DNA from 2 places in the Cobetia sp. PS-4MA genome. Region 2 is predicted to be linked to the other one. Evidence: predicted binding sites of a transcription regulator. Region 2 holds the regulator's gene; the other holds the start of a gene.
The links. Region 2 encodes LexA, which represses DNA repair genes until DNA is damaged. Its sites were predicted from a motif close to TACTGTNTANNTANACAGTA; they were not measured.
Positions count from the first base shown of each region.

Region 1: ruvC (crossover junction endodeoxyribonuclease RuvC) is a predicted target of LexA. The motif match lies at 5,278-5,297, and genes of this name have one in related genera.

Region 1 is NZ_CM173107.1:1,794,423-1,801,633, reverse strand. Features, by position in the region: gene tolA (cell envelope integrity protein TolA) at 1-605, opposite strand, end outside; gene tolR (protein TolR) at 609-1,055, opposite strand; gene tolQ (protein TolQ) at 1,070-1,747, opposite strand; gene ybgC (tol-pal system-associated acyl-CoA thioesterase) at 1,926-2,375, opposite strand; gene ruvB (Holliday junction branch migration DNA helicase RuvB) at 2,372-3,415, opposite strand; gene ruvA (Holliday junction branch migration protein RuvA) at 3,620-4,234, opposite strand; gene ruvC (crossover junction endodeoxyribonuclease RuvC) at 4,643-5,221, opposite strand; gene aspS (aspartate--tRNA ligase) at 5,471-7,211, opposite strand, start outside.
Region 2 is NZ_CM173107.1:982,756-989,966, reverse strand. Features, by position in the region: gene AC26AR_RS04250 (mechanosensitive ion channel family protein) at 1-444, opposite strand, end outside; gene nagZ (beta-N-acetylhexosaminidase) at 492-1,586, opposite strand; gene AC26AR_RS04240 (L,D-transpeptidase family protein) at 1,789-2,331, opposite strand; gene AC26AR_RS04235 (TetR/AcrR family transcriptional regulator) at 2,331-3,008, opposite strand; gene lexA (transcriptional repressor LexA) at 3,560-4,189, shown strand; gene AC26AR_RS04225 (hypothetical protein) at 4,320-4,559, opposite strand; gene AC26AR_RS04220 (DUF6586 family protein) at 4,813-5,292, opposite strand; gene topA (type I DNA topoisomerase) at 5,292-7,211, opposite strand, start outside.

The DNA of each region.
Region 1 (7,211 bases), 810 kb from region 2:
TCCGCTTCCGCCTTTTCCTTGGCGGCCTTCTCCGCTTCCGCCTTGGCCTTGGCCGCCTTTTCGGCTTCCGCCTTCTTCAAGGCGTCTGCCTTGGCCTGTTTTTCAGCTTCAGCCTTCTTGCGCTCAAGCGCAATCGCCTTGGCTTCTTCCGCCCGACGCGCTGCATCTGCCTTGGCCTTGTCTGCCGCCTCGGCAGCCGCTTTCTGCTCCGCCTTCAACTGCTCAGCCGCCTTGGCCTGTGCCGCCTTCTCCTGTTCGGCAGCCTTGGCCTGCTCTGCCTTGAGCTGCGCGGCTTTCTCGCGCGCAGCACTCTTCTGCTGTTCTGCAGCGCGCTCCGCTTCCCGGGAGGCCTCCTCCTTGGCGCTCTGACGCTCATCGGCCTCTTCGGCGGCATCCCGCGCCTTGCTGGCCTTGGCCTGCTGGGGCTGATTGGTCGTCGTTTCGGTGCTGACCAGCGTCGCGTTGACGATGGTCGTGCTGCTCTGATCCGGCTCGGACTCAGGCCAGCTCACCAGGGTCAGTACCAGGATGACCACATGCAGACCCACGGCCAGCACGACGGGTAATCCATAGCCTGCCCGCTTTTCGATTTCCGGCTGACTCATCCATCAGCCCTCATTCGGCGGTTCTGAAATCAGCCCGACATTGGGAACGCCCGCCCCCTGCAGAGTGCTCATCAGCCCCATCACATCACCATATGGCGCTGTCTTGGCGCCTTTGACCAGCACGGGTGTCTTGGGCTTTTCCGACACGATGGCGGCCACCTTGCTGCCCAGGTCATCCAGGGCGACGGGAGTCCGCTTGTCCTGATCAGAGCCCAGATCGATGTAGTAGTTGCCGCTGTCATCCAGCGAGACGATCAGCGGTGTCACGTCATCAGGATTGTCGATGGGCTTGGAGGTGACCTTGGGCAGTTCGACCTGTACCCCCTGGGTCATCATCGGCGCGGTGATCATGAAGATGACCAGCAGCACCAGCATGACATCGATGAAGGGCACCACATTGATTTCAGAGGACAGCTTGCGCTTGTGCCCCCGGCTGTAAGGTCCTTTCATGCTCGACTCTCCTTTCAGGCGTCGTTGCTGCCACGGCCGTGCAGATTGCGATGCAGAATGGAGTGAAGCTCTTCGGCGAAGTCTTCATAACGGCCCAGCAGCTGATCGGCACGGCTGGCCAGACGGTTATAGAAGATGACTGCCGGAATCGCGGCAAAAAGCCCCATGGCGGTGGCGACCAGCGCTTCTGCAATCCAGGGAGCGACAGTGGTCAGAGTGGCCTGCTGTGCAGTCCCCAGTGCCTGGAAAGAGCCCATGATGCCCCACACCGTCCCGAACAGACCCACATAGGGGCTTACGGAGCTGACGGTGGCCAGGAACGGAAGATGGATATTGAGACGTTCTTCCTCGCGTGACAGCGTGACACGCATGCTGCGCTGAACGCCGTCCATCACTGCATCGGCATTGCTGGACTTGGGCTTGAGACGGCTGTACTCACGAAAGCCTGCACGGAAGACGCCTGCAGCACCCGGCGTCGCCTCTTCTTCACTGGGCAATTCACGGTAGAGGTGATTGAGATCCACTCCGGACCAGAAACGCTTTTCAAAGGCGGTATACGCCTGTTTCGCTCGTGACAATGCCATCCCCCGCTGGAAGATCACTACCCAGGAGGCGATGGAAGCCGCCAACAGCAGCAACATGACGGATTGCACCACCAGGCTGGCATTCGCGAACAGCGAAATGATCGACATCGAATCTTCCACGGAAATCCCTCTTTTACTTGGTTCAGTCAGTGCCGCCGGTGAGGCGACACCCTTAACATTCGTCCGACTCCGTCGCCTGACATCCGACCAGAAGGATGGCTGCAACGGCGTCTCACTCGTTCACGCCTTGACCACGGCGACTCTCGGTCAATCTGGTATCGGTGACTCAGACCTCAAGAGCGTTCAGCAATTCCACTGGCCATCGACGCGGACGCAATGTGCTGGCATCGACACAGGCAATCACCACCTCGGCATCACTCAACATCACCCCGTCCTTCATCACCTGTTGATGAAAGACAAGGCGCGCGCCACGCAATTCACCTGCCGTTGCCGTGACCTGAAGCAGATCATCCAGTCTCGCAGGACGATGATAGCGACTGGCCACACTGTGCACGACAAGCTGGATACCGCGCTCCAGAAGTGTCTGCTGGGAATAGCCACGTGCGCGCAGCCATTCACTGCGTGCGCGCTCCATGAAGCGCAGGTAATTGACGTAATAGACGATGCCACCCGCATCGGTATCCTCGATATAGACCCGCACCGCATGATGAAATTCGCCCGTCTGCTCAGTCAACGTTTCCTCGCCGGGTCTGGATGTCTGAAGAGACGACATCATGCGTCCTCCTGCCCACCCGGCGTCAGACGCGCCTGGGTCTCACGCGGCGTGATGCCGAAATGCTGATAGGCGGAACTGGTCACCACGCGCCCACGCGCCGTTCGCATCATGAAGCCCTGCTGAATCAGATAGGGCTCCAGCACATCTTCGATGGTATCGCGCTCCTCGCCGATGGCGGCCGCCAGCGAATCCACACCGACGGGCCCGCCATCGAACTTCTCGATCATCGACAGCAGCAACCGGCGATCCATATGATCCAGCCCGTGGCTATCCACATTGAGCATGTTGAGCGCCTTGTCCGCGACATCCAGCGTCAGACGGCCATCGCCGCGCACCTCGGTAAAGTCACGCACCCGCCGCAGCAGCCGATTGGCGATACGCGGCGTCCCTCGCGAGCGTCGTGCGACCTCGCGCGCGCCATCCATCTCCACTTCCATGCCTGACAGCTTCGCACTGCGCGAGACGATACCGGTCAGCGACTCGATATCGTAGAACTCGAGGCGCTGAACGATTCCGAAGCGATCTCGCAGGGGCGCGGTCAACAGACCAGCCCGGGTCGTCGCCCCCACCAGAGTGAATCGTGGCAGTTCCAGCTTGATCGAGCGGGCAGCCGGGCCCTCACCGATCATGATATCCAGCTGATAGTCCTCCATCGCGGGATACAGCACTTCCTCGACCGCCGGTGACAGGCGATGGATCTCGTCGATGAACAGTACATCGCCTTCCTGAAGATTCGTCAGCATGGCGGCCAGGTCACCTGCCCGCTCCAGAACCGGTCCGGACGTCGACTTGATGTCCACGCTCATCTCACTGGCAATGATGTGTGCCAGAGTGGTCTTGCCAAGTCCCGGGGGCCCGAATACCAGGGTGTGATCCAGGCTATCGCCACGACCGCGAGCGGCACTGATGAAGATTTCCATCTGCTCGCGCACGATCGGCTGACCGATATACTCATTCAGCGTTCGCGGCCGATTGGCGCGATCGATCCGTTCTTCCGGATCATGCGTGGCCGCGGAGATCAGTCGATCCGACTCCATCATGATGCTTGCTCAACTCCTGATGACTCATGCTGCAGACATGAATCATGTGGCGAGAGGTGGTCTGACCGAGGCAGTGAAATGATCTTGCGCCAATGCAATCAAGCGCGCACTTTCTACCCCAGTCGCCGGCCTTTCCCTAGTCAATAAATCCAATCAGATCGTGCCTATTCTGTCATTCACGCTATCAGGCACGAGACTCGTGCGCTAGCTGGCCATCTTGCGGGACAACGCCGCCTTGATGAGGGCTTCCGTGGAGGCACCTGTCTCGAGTCCCGAGAGCATCTTGGCCGCCTCGACCGGCTTGTAGCCCAGCGCGACCAGAGCGGCTTCGGCGTCGGCCAGGGGATGGGTAACCGGCGGCTGTGGCTGCGAAGCGCGCGCCATTTCCGACAGACCATCGTCCTGCGGAATCGTCCAATGCTTGAGCCGGTCGCGCATCTCGATGATCAGGCGGTCCGCCGTCTTCTTGCCGACGCCGGGCAAGCGAGTCAGTGCCCGACTGTCTTCGTCGTGCACGCAGCGAATGAAATCGGCCTGCTCCATTCCCGAGAGAATCGCCAGCGCCAGGCGCGGCCCGACCCCGGAAATCTTGATCAATTCCCGGAACAGACGACGCTCCGGCTCCTTGCCGAAGCCATAGAGCAACTGGGCGTCTTCACGCACGACCAGATGGGTGAACAGCTGACAGTCCTCCCCGACAGCCGGCAGACCCAGCAAGGTATTCATGGAGGCTTCGAGTTCATAGCCCACACCCTGTACATCGAGTACCAGATGAGGCGGCTGCTTTTCGAGCAAACGCCCGGTCAGACGTCCAATCATGTTTCGGGCTGTCCTTGAGTCTTCAGTGCCGCCTGCTCATCACATCAGGTGTCAGGCGGCACGGGTTGTTGCGATGCGGGCAAGCCTACCAAAGATAACGTGCAGGCGGCATGTCCGAGTGTCACGACGATTTTGTCGCATGAATCTGACAGTCACTTGTTGCCATGAGGCCAGATGCAGGCAGCATGCGGATGCCAGCAGAACGCAAGATGCTGCCTGACATCGTGAAAACAAGCCTACAAGTGACTGAAAAATTGGAATTTATTGATAACGATAGCGTATCTGGCGCAAGCGGGCTTGTCACTTCTCGCCTGTAGAGGCCGTCTTCGGCACACGCCGGAGTCTGCTCCCCACTCTCTTCAGCCCCTGACCAGACACTCTTCAGACCCTACGTGACCGGCAGACACCTCATTTGCCCGGCTCAAAGTCACGCCAGCTACTGCTGCGTCGTGCGCGGGTACTCTTGCGCCCTGCACCCGCCCCCAGGCCCAACGCCTCCAGCTGCGCGCTGCTCGGGGTCAGTCGCATGCGTGCAAAGCAATGTGTCAGCGCGATGGCCAGAGCATCCGCGGCATCCGCCTGAGGCGTTGCAGAGAGCTTGAGCGTATGGGTCACCATATGCTGGACCTGCGCCTTGTCTGCTGCACCGGACCCCGTGACAGCCTGCTTGATCTGTCGCGGCCCATACTCTGATACCGGCAGGCCGTGGTTCGCCGCACACACGATGGCTGCCCCACGTGCCTGACCGAGCTTGAGCGCGGAGTCGGCATTCTTGGACATGAAGACCTGCTCGATGGCGAACTCCGCCGGGCGATGCATGGCAATCACTTCACTGATACCGGCGTAGATCTGCGCCAACCGCTGGTCGAGGCTGACCTGGGACATGCGGATGCAGCCACTGTCCACATAGCGGGGCTGAGCCGCCGAGACGTCCAGTACGCCGTAACCGGTCAGGCGTGATCCCGGATCAATGCCAAGAATGATCATGCCACCGCCTCACGTCTCACACTCATTGCCGCTCCACCCCTGTCGTCTTTCCAGCTTACTGTGTATATAACCAGCCACAATGCCACAAAAAAGGCGGTGCGACACTGTCATTGCCTGCATCATCTGCAGGTAACAGTCTCACACCGCCTTGCCGGGGGTCACTTGCCCGCTTGCGCGGGACTGCCCCTCTCCCGGGCGCTGATGGCGCCTGTCAGGAGAGGTTGATCACCCCGGGGTCATTCGCCTGGATCAGGCCTGACCGCCTTCTTCTTCGACCTTGACCTTCTGACGCAGACGGATGTTCAGCTCCTTGAGCTGCTCACCGCTGACTTCCCCCGGGGCGTCGGTCATCATGCAGCCAGCGCTCTGGGTCTTCGGGAAGGCAATGACTTCACGAATGGTCTTGGCGCCGGTCATCAGCATGACCAGACGGTCGAGACCGAAGGCCAGACCACCATGGGGCGGCGCGCCGAACTTGAGCGCGTCGAGCAGGAAGCCGAACTTCTCTTCCGCTTCCTCTTCGCCGATGCCCAGCACTTCGAACACGGTACGCTGCATGCCCTGGTCGTGGATACGGATGGAACCGCCACCCAGCTCAGTGCCGTTGATGACCATGTCATAGGCGCGAGACAGTGCCGCTTCCGGATCGGCCTTGAGTTCTTCCGGGGTGCAGGACGGCGCGGTGAACGGGTGGTGCAGCGCGCTCAGGCGGCCATTGGCATCGGCTTCGAACATCGGGAAGTCGACGACCCACAGCGGTGCCCATTCGCGGGTGTAGAGGTTGAGGTCTTCGCCCAGCTTGACGCGCAGCGCACCGATGGCCTCGGCCACGATGTTGGCCTTGTCGGCACCGAAGAACACGATGTCGCCATCGACGGCGCCACAGCGGTCCAGCACGTCATCCACGACGTCTTCCATGAACTTGACGATCGGCGACTGCAGACCCTCGATGCCCTTGGCACGCTCGTTGACCTTGATCCACGCCAGGCCCTTGGCACCGTAGATGCCGACGAACTTGGTGTAGGCGTCGATTTCCTTGCGTGACAGGCTGGCACCGCCCGGCACACGCAGCGCGGCGACACGGCCCTTGTCATCCTTGGCCGGGCCGGAGAAGACCTTGAAGTCCACACCGCTCATCAGATCATCGACATCGACCAGCTCCAGCGGGATACGCAGGTCCGGCTTGTCGGAACCGAAGCGCTGCATGGCTTCGGAATACGGCATGGTCGGGAAGTCGCCCAGCTCGACATCCAGCACTTCCTTGTAGAGGCCACTGATCATGGTCTCGGTCATGCCCATGATGTCCTTCTCGTCGACGAAGCTGGCCTCGAGGTCGATCTGGGTGAATTCCGGCTGACGATCGGCGCGCAGATCCTCGTCACGGAAGCACTTGGCGATCTGGTAGTAACGATCGACACCGGCGACCATCAACAGCTGCTTGAACAGCTGCGGAGACTGCGGCAGCGCGAAGAAGCTGCCGGCATAGGTGCGGCTCGGCACCAGATAGTCACGTGCCCCTTCCGGCGTGGCACGCGTGAGAATCGGGGTTTCGATGTCGAGGAAGCCCAGGGCTTCCAGCTGGGCACGCACGCTGTGGGTGATGCGTGAACGCAGGCGCAGCTTGTCGATCATGTCCGGACGACGCAGGTCGACATAACGATACTTGAGGCGAACTTCCTCACCGACCTTGTTGTGGTCGTCCAGCTGGAACGGCGGCGTCTGTGCGGTGTTGAGCACTTCGACATCCTTGGCCAGCACTTCGATCATGCCTGTCGGCATGTTCGGGTTCTGGGTGCCTTCCGGGCGCATGCGAATACGGCCCTTGATGCGCAGGACGTACTCGCTGCGCGCCTTGTCGGCAGTGGCGAAGGCATCGACGGTGTCCGGATCGACGACGATCTGGGCGATACCGTCACGGTCGCGCATGTCGAGGAAGATGACGCCACCGTGGTCGCGACGGCGGTGCACCCACCCGCACAGAGTGACATCC
Region 2 (7,211 bases):
CGTGGTACGCAGCGACTCGAAGCGCTTGATCATGCGAATCAACGCCCAGGCCAGCGCCAGCAGGGTGATGATCTGGCGCACCGTGCCCAGATAGGCCTCCAGGCTGCCGGGCGCGAACTGATGGGCAAGAATATCCAGCGCGACCAGCGACCCCATGCTGTAGAGCCACAGAGACAGCGGATGGCGCAGCCCGTGCAGCAGCGCGTCATCCCACAGGTTGCGACTCTTCTCGGCATGCACGGCCAGGCGACTGAGCAGAATGCGCTCGCTCAGATGCAGCACGATCACGGCCACCAGCACCAGGGCGAGGTTGATCCCCCAGAGTGGCAGACCGAAGGTCTGCTCCACCCAGTTGCGCAGCGGCTCGACCCAGTGATTGATCATCTCTTCGGCAGGCGCCGCCAGCTTGTCGGCAGCCGCCTCGGTGGCGGATTTCTCAGCCATGTGGAGTCCTTGGGTGACGTCTGGAGGAAAAGCCCCTCAAGGCTGGCTCATTCAGCCAAGCCCGTTGGCATGGCCACCTGCTCGAGCGGCTGACTGGCCGCCAGCGCCTCGAGACGTGCATGGGTACGCCGCCAGCGAGACAGCCCCGCAAGGCCCTCGAGCGTGGGGCGGGCGCGCCCGTAGCGCAGACGCGCCTGACGCTTGCCGGCATTGCGCTGCTCATCCCCATCGAGGCTGTCGAGCACGGCACGTGCGGCGGCGGGATCATTGCACACCAGCGCCATGTCGCAGCCGGCATCCAGTGCCAGACGAGCGCGCACTTCCGGCTCGCCCTCGGCCACGGCAGCCGCCATGCCCAGGTCATCGGAGAAGATGGCGCCCTTGAAACCGAACTCCTCACGCAGCAGCCCCAGCCAGCTTGGCGAGAAGCCGGCGGGGCGCGCATCGAAGTCGGGATAGATGACATGAGCCGGCATCACGCCACCCAGGCGATCCGCCAGCGCCGCGAAGGGCTTGAGATCATGCTCGCGCAGCTCGCGGAAGGGGCGGGGGTCGATCACGCGCTCGCGGTGGGTATCCGCCGCGATGCCACCATGGCCGGGATAATGCTTGCCGACCGCTGCCATGCCAGCTTCGCGCAGGCCCTCGATGAAGGCGGTACTGACGGCAATCACGTCCTCGGGAGTCGTCCCGAAACTGCGGTCTCCGATGATGGTGGAACCCGCGACATCGATATCCAATACCGGCGCGAAGGTGATGTCGCAGCCAATGGCGGCCATCTCCATGCCCAGCAACCAGCCGGCGTCACGGGCAAACCCGAGCCCTGACGACTGGGCATCATCACCGCAGCCGTCACAGTCACGTCCCAGGCAGCAATGTGCCAGGGCGCGCATCGGCGGCAGGCGGGTCACGCCTTCGCGCAGCCGTTGCACCCGTCCGCCTTCCTGATCGATGGCGATCAACAGATGTGGATTGACGCGGCGGATCTCACCGCACAGCGCCAGCACCTGCTCGGGAGAAGCACAGTTGCGCGCAAACAGGATGACGCCGCCGACGGCGGGGCGTGCCAGTAGTTCACGTTCGTCAGACGTGAGGGTATGCCCCTCGACGTCGAGCATTACGGAGCCCAATGGCTGTGTCATGACATCCTTCCTGTCCATGGCCTGCTGGCCGTGTCATGCGCTGCAAGGCATGGCACGCACGGCAGGGTTTCATGTCGTTACGGGGCTCGGCAGCCTGGAAAACAAGCCTCAGGACAGGCGGCCGGCGCGAGGAAAGGCGCAATTCTAGCCGACTGAGCGCGACTCGAACAGTCGCGAGCACCAGCCGCCAGGCAACGCAGCGTCAGGCATGCAACAGCACTGGCGTTCCGGCGGGCGCATGCTGGTAAAGGCACAGCAGATCCTCATCGCGCAGACGAATGCACCCATGGGAGGCCGGGGTGCCCATCGGCTCGCTGGTCGGCGTGCCATGGAAGTAGATGTAGCGCCGCAGGCTGTCGACGCGCTGTCCTGCCGCGTTGCGGCCACGGTTGATGCCGGGTTCACGACCGCTGAGCCACAGGATACGCGTCAGGATCCAGTCGCGTTCGGGGTGCTCGGCGGCCAGTCGAGGCGTGAACACCTCTCCCGTGAAGCGCCGTCCACGATAGACGGCACCACGTGGATTGCCCTCCCCGATCGCGGCGCGAACCACATGCCAGCCGGTCGGCGTGCAACCGCTGCCATCGAGCTCGCCGATACCGTTGAGGCCGCTGGAGATCACACAGGCATGCACCAGCGTGTCAGGGTCAGCCGCGGGGGGCGGCGCATCACGACTGCCACTGGGCGCGTCATTGCGTATCTCAAGACGCTGGCGGGTGAGATCCACCGCCACCCAGCAAGCCATCAGCTGGCCGCCTGGGTGACCGCTTCACCATCTCCGAGCGAGGCCGGCAGCGGAGCCGCCATCGCCGCCACCACCACCGGACGCATGTGCTGGATCAGCTCGCGCACACTGGTGTGATGGCCGTATTCGGCCTCTTCGATATCGCGCAGTGCGTCCAGTCCCGAGAAGGTGAAGATCACGCTGCCGAGCATGAAGTGCAGACGCCAGAAGCGCTCGTTGTCTGGCAGGTCCGGCGTCGCAAGCTTCAGGAGCTCGGCGAAGCGGCTGAAGACCGTGCCGTAATGCTCGCGGATGTAGCGACGCATGTGACCCTGCCCCTGGGTATAGGCAAGCCCGAGCAGGCGCATGAAGGTACGCAGGCTGTTGCGCTCGGCCGGCACCTCCAGCACCGTGCGCGCCATCACTTCCAGCAGCGTTTCCAGCGGCACCTGACGACCGGCATGCTGCTGCTCGACACTGTCGAGTGCCGCATGGAAACGCTCGCTGAAGGGGTCGAGATAGCGGGCGAACACTGCCTGGATCAATGACTTCTTTGAGCCGAAGTGATAATTGACCGCCGCCAGGTTGACCTTGGCCTTGCTGGTGATATTGCGCAGCGAGGTTTCGGCGAAGCCTCGCTCGGCGAACAGGACCTCGGCGGTATCGAGGATACGGGTAACGGTATCGGTCTGGGCCATGGGCGGATGCCTTGTCAGGTGATCAGTCACGAGGGGGCACGGGAGTCCTTGTCCCCCCGGACAACGGCAAGGCCGTGGCCCGGGGGGCGACTCTTCTCATGCAGGTCAATCAAACGACATGTCGGTCTTCACGCACCGCGTGTCAGGCAGCGACTCCGAGGCGGAGGCTGCCACGAGCCGTGTCCCGAGCACAGGACACACAGGGCCTGTGTACCGGTAGCCGGATGCGCCCGACGAACATTCGTTTGAAACAAGATAATTCTAGCTGTCCATGCCATGACTGGCAATTGCTGGTTGTTTCAAACACTCGACAGCCAAGACCGGCAGGACGCGCATTCACGCGGGACATTCGGGGACGGGATGGTCATGGGGCGTCCCGGACACCCGCTGTCTCGCGTCAGCATGTCGATGTCGACGAAGATGCCGGCAACGTTGCTGCCAAAGCACCCACGATGCCTTGCATGACCGCCATGACTGGATACAATGACAGTTGTATGGATGCACACCCCGTGCCGTCAGCTCAGATGCCGCCCAGGCCAAAGGCAATGCCCATGACTCAGCCGCTTACTCCGCGCCAGCAGGATGTCTTCGATTTCATCATCAAGACCATCAAGTCCTCAGGCTATCCGCCAACGCGTGCCGAAATCGCCCAGGCACTGGGCTTTCGCTCACCGAATGCCGCGGAAGAGCATCTGCGTGCCCTGAAGCGCAAGGGAGCCATCGAGATGGTGCCGGGCACCTCGCGGGGCATCCGCGTGCCGTCTCTGGCCGAGGCGGAAGAGGATAGCGAGCAGGGCCTGCCGGTCATCGGGGAAGTGGCCGCTGGCAGCCCTATCCTGGCCAGCCAGCATATCGATCGCCATTGCCCGCTGCCCAGTGACTACTTCTCGCCTGCCGCCGACTATCTGCTGCGCGTACGCGGGGTCTCGATGAAGGATGTCGGCATTCTGGAAGGTGACCTGCTGGCCGTGCACCGCACGAGCAGCGTGCGTGACGGACAGATCGTGGTGGCGCGTCTGGGGGATGAAGTGACGGTGAAGCGCTTCCGTCGCGATGGCCATTACGTATGGCTGGAAGCCGAGAACGAGGACTTCGCTCCCATCAAGGTGGATCTGCGCACGGACAGCCTGGAAATCGAGGGCCTCGGCGTGGGCGTGATCCGCGATGGCGGCCTGCACTGATCTCATGGCTCGCAGGCAGTCTGTCCTCACAGCGCTGACGCGCAGATGACGACTGTCGCCATCAGGGCATCCACGAAAAAACCCGCCGATTGGCGGGTTTTTTCGTGACAGGCAGACATGCGGGAAGTGCTCAGTGCACCATGCCTTCCGACTGCTCGTCTTCATCATCCTCGCCATCCCACAGGCGGGTGCGGGTGATGGCGTGATCGATCATCTCACGCGCGACCTCGAAGCGATTGTCACGCAGCAGATCGGCAGCTTCATCGGAGATGCGGATACTGAGAAGTGGCTCACCTTCACTCTCGGCGGCACGCAGGATCACTTCCCCATCTTCCATTTGCACGATTTCAAGTACGGCGGGATCGGACACGTCATTCCTCCTGCACGGCATCCTGAGGATACCGGCGTCGTTGTGATCGTCAGCTTGACGGCGGGCAGGCCCTGCGACTTGCAGTCACTGGCGACAATGCAGAAAAAAGTACGACCACAGCCAGAGCCATGGTCGTACCGGAGAATGCAGGGCTTGCCACAATGCCGCCAGTCTAGCACCCGTCATGCCAGGGCGTCACCTGAATGACAGGTGCGTGACATGCCAGCGCTTTCTGGTCAGGCAAGGCGCGACGCTACCACTCCACATTCGACTCGCGAAGGTGTGACAGCAACGCCTTCATGGCGCTGACTGCCGTGGCGAGACGCTCTGCCAGAGGCGCATTGGCCGCCGTGGCGATGATGAGACCATCGCCACGCGCCTGGCCTTCCTCACGCCGGGCAGCACCGCCCTCTTCATGCAAACGCGTGATATCGGCCACCAGCTGGCTCAACCAACTGTCCGGCTGCGCCTGCAGGCTTCGCAACTGCTCGATTTCCGCCACGGGAGTCGGCGGTGTGGCCAGCCGCTCGCGCCAGCTGCCCTCAGGCCAGCGTGCCGACGCCGCGCACTCCTCGATCAACGAGGCCAATGCCAGCTCCATCAACGCCAGCGCCCCTTCCTCACCGGCCATGCGCAGTGCGACGGCATGCTCATCACGCGTCGCGACGGCCGCCTGCTCCAGCAGCAACTCGGCCTGATACAGCAGTTGATTGGTGCGGCCACGCTGGCTCATCAGCTCTTGGCTCCCTTGCGCTTGTCCTCGACGACCCAACGGCCGTTGTCGAAGGTCGCCTTCCACCCCGTCGCCTTGCCATCTTCGTCCGTCATCACGAACTGCTCCTTGGCCTTGCGCGAGAAACGAATCTGCGTCGGGCGGCCATCGGGGTCTTTCTCCGGCGCCTTGAGGATGAAGTGATACTTCTCCGGCAGCTCGTCGGCATGCGCCTTGAGCTCGCTGACCAGCGGCGGACGCGTCTCGCGATTCTTGGGGAACTGACTGGCGGCAAGGAACAGGCCACTGGCGCCATCACGCAGCACGTAGTGATCCTCGACCTTCACGCAGGCAAGTTCCGGCATGGGGATCGGGTCCATCTTCGGCGGCGCGACCTCCCCGGACTTGAGCAGCTTGCGGGTGTTCTTGCAATCCTCGTTGGTGCAGCCGAAGTACTTGCCGAAACGCCCGGTCTTGAGCTGCATGTCGGCACCGCACTTGTCGCACTCGATCACCGGCCCATCGTAGCCCTTGATGCGGAACTGACCCTGCTCGACTTCATGTCCCACGCAGTCCGGGCTGTTGCCGCAGACGTGCAGCTTGCGCTGCTCGTCGATCAGATAGCTGTCCATGGCCGTGGCGCAGATCGGACAACGGCGCTTGGCACGCAGTGCATCGGTCTCGGCATTCTCATCCGCGTCAGCGGCGACCGCCTCATCCCCCGGCAACAGGTCGATGGTGGTCTTGCAGCGCTCCTTGGGCGGAAGGTTGTAACCGGAGCACCCCAGGAAGACGCCGGTGGAGGCGGTACGGATCTGCATCTCGCGACCACAGGTCGGGCAGGCGATATCGGTCGGCACCGGCTGATTCGGGCGCATGCCCTCTTCTGACTGGGCGTGATCCAGCTCGGCCTTGAACTCGGCGTAGAAGGCATCCAGCAGTTCACGCCAGTTGCGCTGACCGTTGGCCACCTCATCGAGGTAGTCTTCCATGCGCGCGGTGAAGCCGAAGTCCATCAAGTCCTTGAAGGATTCACTGAGACGATCAGTGACGATGTCACCCAGCTTCTCGGCGTAGAAACGCCGATTTTCCAGCGCCACGTAACCACGATCCTGAATGGTCGAGATGATGGCCGCATAGGTCGAAGGACGGCCGATGCCGCGCTTCTCCAGCTCCTTGACCAGACTGGCTTCGGTGTAACGCGCCGTCGGCTTGGTGAAGTGCTGCTGCGGGTCCAGCTCGACCAGCTCCAGCACCTCGCCGATGGCCAGGTCCGGCAGTGACTGATCCTCTTCCTTCTTGCCCGCCGGCTTCATCACGCGGGTATAACCGTCAAACTTGAGCACCCGGCCCTTGGCGCGCAGCTCGTAGCCATCGACCTCGATGGTCAGGGTCGAGGACAGATACTCTGCCGGCACCATCTGGCAGGCGACGAACTGACGCCAGATCAGCTCATACAGACGCTCCGCGTCACGCTCCATGCCGGTGAGGTCCGTCGCGCGACGCGCCACCTCGGAGGGACGGATCGCTTCGTGAGCTTCCTGGGCACCTTCCTTGCTGGAGTAGACGTTGGCGGCCTGCGGCAGATAGTTGTCGCCGAATTCCTCAGCGATGAAGTCCCGCGCGGTGGCCACCGCGTCCGCCGACAGATTGGTCGAGTCGGTACGCATGTAAGTGATGTAACCGGCCTCGTAGAGGCGCTGCGCCATCATCATGGTCTTCTTGACCGAGAAGCCGAGACGACTGCTGGCCGCCTGCTGCAGGGTCGAGGTGATGAAGGGGGCATTCGGCTTGGAACGGGTCGGCTTGTCTTCGCGATTGGAAATCGCGAGCCGAGCGGTACGCAGCGCCGCGATGCGATCCAGCGTTTCCTTCTCGCTGGTCGGACGGAAGGCCTTGCCATCCTGACGCGCCAGCTCGAAACGGATCGCCTCGCCGCT